2 regions of the Sporacetigenium sp. TC11 genome follow, and region 1 is predicted to be linked to the other one. Evidence: riboswitches for the same ligand, from Rfam matches in the RefSeq annotation. Region 1 holds a riboswitch; the other holds the start of a gene.

The links. Region 1 has a riboswitch for thiamine pyrophosphate ahead of thiD (bifunctional hydroxymethylpyrimidine kinase/phosphomethylpyrimidine kinase). Riboswitches for the same ligand answer to the same signal wherever they lie in the genome.
Region 2: another riboswitch for thiamine pyrophosphate. It lies ahead of thiW (energy coupling factor transporter S component ThiW); the one in region 1 lies ahead of thiD (bifunctional hydroxymethylpyrimidine kinase/phosphomethylpyrimidine kinase).

What each region holds. Positions count from the first base shown of each region.
Region 1 covers NZ_JBYVNY010000012.1:15,504-18,929, reverse strand. The annotation lists gene thiE (thiamine phosphate synthase) at 1-120, opposite strand, end outside; gene thiM (hydroxyethylthiazole kinase) at 113-913, opposite strand; gene thiD (bifunctional hydroxymethylpyrimidine kinase/phosphomethylpyrimidine kinase) at 906-1,715, opposite strand; TPP riboswitch at 1,785-1,895, opposite strand; gene ACUSRV_RS14390 (DUF2278 family protein) at 1,925-2,749, opposite strand; gene ACUSRV_RS14385 (zinc-ribbon domain-containing protein) at 2,844-3,008, opposite strand; gene ACUSRV_RS14380 (DUF1653 domain-containing protein) at 3,228-3,426, opposite strand, start outside.
Region 2 covers NZ_JBYVNY010000001.1:59,734-63,159, reverse strand. The annotation lists gene ACUSRV_RS00310 (nucleoside hydrolase) at 1-835, shown strand, start outside; gene ACUSRV_RS00305 (spore coat protein) at 879-1,337, opposite strand; TPP riboswitch at 1,416-1,527, shown strand; gene thiW (energy coupling factor transporter S component ThiW) at 1,612-2,112, shown strand; gene ACUSRV_RS00295 (DUF3892 domain-containing protein) at 2,193-2,426, shown strand; gene hutG (formimidoylglutamase) at 2,681-3,426, shown strand, end outside.

The DNA of each region.
Region 1 (3,426 bases):
TTTCTTTTCTCTATATTGTACAATAGTAACTCCACCTAAAATAGCTTGTTCAACTCTATCAATTAAATTAGGTTTACCGTCTGTTATAAGGTATAGTGTATAGTCCAAGTTATTATTCATAAACTACATTACCTCTTTTCATAAACATCTCTTCATCTAAAGTGCTAACTCCATCAAATAAATATTGATTAAATGATCCTAATTTTCTCTTACCTTCTACCTTTTCACTTGCATATTCTCCTGCGATACACATAACAGTTGTTCCTAAAATTGCAGCATCAAAACTATTAATTCCAGCCCCAAGACATGAACCTATTAGTGATGTTGACATACACCCTGTACCTGTAATTTCACTTAAAAGTGCTGTTCCATTTTTACAATATACTTTTTTATTTCCATCACTTATAAAATCAACTGCTCCACTAGCGCACATTACCAAATCTTTTTTTAGTGCATATTCCATTATTCTTTTCTCATCAAGTGAAGCGTCAGATTCTGCATCTACACCTCTTCCCCCATCTATTCCAACCACCGTCATTATCTCTGAGTAATTGCCTCTAATAACTGAAAATTTAACTTCATTAATAAGCTTTGTATTTACTTCTAGTCTATATTTAGTTGCCCCTATTCCTACAGGGTCTAAAATTACAGGTATACCTATTTCATTTGCTTTCTTTCCAGCTTTTATCATAGATTCAAAAGTTTCATTAGTTATAGTTCCTGTATTTATAACTAACGCATTACTTATAGAAACTATACCTTCTACATCATTTATTTCATGAGACATAACAGGTGCTGCACCAATTGATAATGTCATATTTGCGCAACCATTTACAGTAACTACATTTGTAATGTGGTGAACTAAAGGTTTTCTTTCTTTGATTAAACCTAATCCTTTTACTAAATTATTCATTTGTATCAACCTCCCAGTATTTATGAAAATGATGAATAGGATTATTTCCTTCTCCAACTTTATAAGACTTAGCTATTCCTTTATTTACATATTCCTTTGCATTTTCTATTGATTTAGAAATTGAGTTTCCTTTTAATAAATTGGCAGCAATAGCTGATGATAAACTACATCCCGTTCCATGGGTAGATGTTGTATTTATCCAATCCATTTCGAACATTTCCCCATTTGATAAAACATCTACAGATTTTACATTTTCACCATCTCTTATTGGAAAATGCCCTCCTTTTAATAAAACATGGCAATTATACTCCTTATGTAATTCATACGATGCTGATTTCATATCATCAAAGGTATTAATCTTTCTATCTAATAAAACTTCAGCTTCACTAATATTTGGTGTTATAATTGTAGCTAGTTTAAATAACTTAGATTTTAAAGAGTTTATTTGATCTTCCTGTAATAAAGTATGCCCTGTTGTTGATACCATAACTGGATCTAGTACAACATATTTAGGCTTGTACTTTATTAAAGCATCACTTATAACATTCATAATATCAATATCTGATACCATACCTATTTTTACAACTTGTATATCTAAATCTGAAAATACGGCTTCAAGTTGTGATTTAACTATACTAGATGGAATTGGATAAACGTCATATACTCCTGTAGTATTTTGAGCAGTGATAGCTGTTATAACACTTGCTCCATAAACTCCATTTGCAGCAAAACTTTTTAAATCTGCTTGTATTCCTGCTCCTCCACCGGAGTCGCTTCCTGCTATTGTCAATACAGTTTTCATATTTTAACCTCCTACTGATGTAATAAAAAAAGCATAAATCCCAGTATGGAATTTATGCTTATATACAAATATAAAGTCATATAGCTTCCCTCCGCTGGCATTATCCAGATCAGGTTAAGGGTCAAAGATTTTATAGGATCTTTATCTCAGCTGGCCTACCCAGCACCCCTAGCATTACTATTAATTTGATTTCATTCTAACATAAGGATTTAGTTTTTACAACACCCATCATTATTAGTTTTTATACATTGACCTTCAAATCTAGTGAAAATAGCACTCCATTTATTTTCTGATTTAAAGTGAATTAAAATTCCTCCATCCTGATAAATTCCATTATCTAATAAATACTTACTTTCTTCATTACCTTGATTCATATGAATATCATGTACCCCTTCTGGTCCATATTGACTTAAACGCCTAAGTTTTATTTTTCTTTCCTTATCATTATCTGACATTATTGCATCTTCGGAATCTACAGGGTAGACATCTCCATATATATATATATCTGCATCTTCTTCTTTGGATTTAACGACATATTTATGTATCATTTCATTTAATTCACTAATATGTGAAAACTTTTCAAATTCATCTATTTGAAATAATCCACTTCTAATATAATCTAATGCAATTTTGCTTATTTCATTTTCATTTTCTTCATAATCAAATACTTTTATCCCATAATCCAAATTAGTTAAAGTTTCTAATGAAAACTTTTCATTACCCTGTATTTCAAGATTATCTTTAAAAATGCAAAGTGTTTTTTTTATATCTTCTTGCTTTGATTTAGCACTTCCTCGGGACATAATGCTAATTTTAATTTTAATTTCTCTATCTTTAAATTTAAACTCCTTACCTTTTATTTTTATATTTTCAGCTTTAATTTTAAAATGATAATGACAACCCTTCTTTATATCTTTAACTCTACAGACTATATTTTCTTTTAGTACCTGACCTTTTTTATCTGTAGTTTCGCAACTTATATTATTAATAGTACTTCCCTTAGCTTTACATATAGAGTATACAGGAATAGGCATAAAATTCTCCTTTAATATAGTTTATTCAAGTATATTCTTTGCAAAAAAACAAAACCCTATGAGAATAAAATTCTCATAGGGTTAATTAACATAACTATCTTCTGAAGTTATTGTTTTTTTGTTGCTTTCTTGCTGCTCTACATTCAGGACATCTTTGTGGTTCATTTTCGAATCCTTTTTCTTTGTAGAAAGCTTGCTCTCCTTCAGTGAAAAGGAAATCTTTTCCACAATCTTTACAACTTAAAGTTTTATCTGCCATTTTAACATTCCTCCTTCTTTAGAATTAAGATTTAAAAACTGATTAACAAATACTCTAGAAAGAGGAAGTTGTTCTCAATTCAAATCCAGTAAAGTAATTACGAGAATTACTGACCTAATGAGAATACCATAATTACCTTTTATATACAATAGATAATTTAAAAATATACCCCTTGACATATACCATTAATTTCTAGCTATAAATGTGATGTTCAGTGCATTAAAACCTTTGGGCTATCCCTTTTAGAAAGTCTTCAATATTAATATTCAGTTCATCTAAAGACATGAATCTGTACCTTTGATTGGTTGGGTTTTCTTTGTTTTTTGGTACTTCTTCTATAAACATATTGTATGGCCTTACATACATCTTTTGTTCTCCATAACATGGCTTATAAACTACAAACTTTTCTCCACTTTCT
Region 2 (3,426 bases), on a different contig from region 1:
TGCTCTTAAAGTTTTAAAAAATATGGATAGACTCGATGTGCCTGTATATTTAGGAGAGACTGATCCTCTTGAAAGAGAGTTAGTTGTAGCAGAGGATACCCATGGAGAAGATGGATTAGGGGAATATTATTATGAAGAATTAGAAGATATAAAGTATAAAACTGGTGCTGTTGACTTTATTATTGATACTATAAATAAAGAAAAAGATATTATTATTGTAGCCATAGGGCCTCTTACTAATATTGCTAAAGCTATGAAAGAAAATGAAGATGCTTTCTCTAAAATAAAAGAAATTGTACTTATGGGAGGATCATTTAAAAGTTTTGGAAATTGCTCTCCTGTAGCTGAGTTTAATTTTTGGGTTGATCCTCATAGTGCAAAGTATTTATTTAATAATTCAAAAGTTCCAATTACTATGGTTGGACTTGATGTAACAAGAGAGGTTGTACTTACTCCAAATTACATTGAAATGATAAGACAATTTAATAATGATCTCTCAAGATTTATAGTTGATATTACTAGATTTTATGTGGATTTCCATTGGAAACAAGAAAGAACTTTGGGATGTGTAATAAACGATCCTCTTGCAATAGCCTATGTTTTAGACAAAAGTTTATGTAGTGGAAAGGAATATTATTTAGATGTTATAACTGAAGGGCAAGCAATGGGAATGAGTATGGTAGATGAAGGGAATTTTCTAAGAAAAAGACCAAACTGTATGGTTCTTACAAAAGTAGATAGTAATAAGTTTTTTAAAATGTTTTTTAATAGACTTTTTCCACAGTATGAAGAAGATATAGATATAGTTTTGAATAATAAAAAATACGGGTATTAAAATAAAAAAGAAGGGAGCATAGTTAACCTATGCTCCCTTTGATTTAAGATGGATTATACAATCCTCTTGATTTCATTTCATTAAATAATGTTTCAGCGTGATTTTGCTCTTCTTGTTGTATATGTTGAAGTTGTTTTCTTATTTTAGCATCAACTGACTCTAAAACAGCATTGTTATAAGAACCTGAAACGTGCTTTTCCGTACTTAAAGCATCGCTTAGAAGTTGACCATCTGTAATTCCAAGACTAGTTTGTACGCTTGATAAATCTCCTTGAGGCTTGTTATAACTTTCAAATAGATTTTGAGTGTTTACACCGTTTGAAGATAATAGCTTTGTAAGTGTGTCTGCATGTTGTTGTTCTTTTTGTGCAAGATCTTTAAATACTTGCTTTAATTTTGGGCAAGAAGCCATTGCAGCATATTGCTCGTACTTTCTTATACATAAATATTCCGCATTTAAATTGTCTTCAATTAGAGTTTTTTCTTTATTAGTAAGTGCCATATTAAAAACCTCCTATGTAAAAGTTATTATATATAGTGTTTGCTTATTATGTTATAATTATCCTATAAAATTAAATAATCCATAACACAGGGGAGTTGGATAGGCCAACTGAGAGTAAGAACCTTAATTCTTTGACCCTAATAACCTGAACTGGGTAATGCCAGCGTAGGAAGTTGTTTGTTGATGAGTATTATTATATAATGTGCTAATTAAAACACAAATCCTATGGGTTTGTGTTTTTTTATTTAAAAATATTAAAGGGAGGATTAAGTAAATGAAAACAAAGAAAATAACTCTTTCAGCACTGTTTATAGCATTAGGTGTAGTAGGAAGTAATCTTATTTTTATACCTATAGGAGTAGCTAAGTGTTTTCCTGTGCAGCATACGATAAATGTATTAAGCGCTGTAATATTAGGTCCTTGGTATGGACTTGCAATAGCATTTTGCATTTCGTTATTGAGAAATGTATTGGGAACAGGGTCGCTTATGGCATTTCCGGGAAGCATGATTGGAGTCCTTTTAGCTGGAATGTTGTACATGAAAACTAAAAAGGTGAGTTTAGCTGTATTTGGAGAAATATTTGGAACAGGAATACTAGGCGGATTATTGGCGTTTCCAATAGCCAAATTTGTAATGGGTAAAGAAGTAGCTGCATTATTTTACGTAACTCCATTTTTAATAAGTACTATAGGTGGAAGTTTAATTGCTTATTTTTTAATTACATATTTTAAAATCACAAAAACTATTAATTTAAAAGAAGGAGCTAATTTGTAAGGTGGTTATTAAAAAATAGAATAATTATAAAATATCTTCTAATACTAATAGATACAAATAAGTATAAGGGAGATGTTACCATGGATAATAAAACAAAGATAATTAAGGTAAGAAAAAATCAACAGGGAGACATTACTGATGTTATGTTGCAAGATGGAAATGTCTATGCTATTGAAAGTGCTATAATGTTGGCTAAAGACCATCTTATAGAAGGTGTAAATGTAGGTAAGGCTAGAAATGGAAGAGAATATTTGAGAAGTAATCCTAATGGAGATAAAAATGACAATCTAGATAATATTCCAACATTTGAATAGTTATATTAATTATATAAAATTACCACATTTATTAAATGTGGTAATTTTTATTGTCTTTAATTGATATTTAGTAATATTATATTTGATGAACTCATAAAACAGGAGAATAGTTTAGGAGTTAGAATATTTTGTAAAGAGGAACTGGTATCTATAGTATTGAAAAATATATAGAATTAAATTACTATTAATGATAGATAAGATATTCATAAAAAATATATTAAGCATTTTAGCATAACATAAATTGGGAGGGGACAATGTTTAGCATAAATTATAAGACAACAGAGGATGAAGTTTGGCAAGGGAGAGTAGATAGTGAAAGCAACTTTGATGCATTTAGATGGCATCAATGGGTTAAAAATATTGACTTAAGAGATGAGCTAATCCCGTATAGTGGTAAATTAGGTTTTGCATTTATTGGATTTTGCAGTGATGAAGGAGTTATGAGAAACCAAGGGAGAGTAGGAGCTGCTAATGGTCCTTTAAGTATTAGAAAAGAATTAGTTAATCTACCTTGCTGGTTTACAAAAGACGTAAAAATTTTTGATGCAGGAAATATATTTTGTGAAAATTGCACTTTAGAAGAAAGCCAAGAGTTACTTTCAAAAGCCATAGAAAAGATTTTAAGCTTAAATCTCTTCCCTATTGTTTTAGGTGGAGGCCATGAAGTTGCCTTTGGACACTACAATGGATTATTGAATTATTTATCACAAACTAATGATAAACCAAGTATAGGTATAATAAACTTTGATGCTCATTTTGATCTTAGACCATATCCAAATGGTGGGACATCAGGAACTATGTTTAGACAAATAGCAGATATATGCAAATATAGAGATATAGATTACTCTTATCTTTGCGTTGGAATACAAAAACGTGGCAATACAGTTGAGTTATTTAAAACTGCAGATAAGCTTGGAGTTAAATATATATGGGCAAAAGATATTGCAGATAGCGGGCATTGGAATGTAATAGATAAGATAGATGACTTTATGAAATCAAA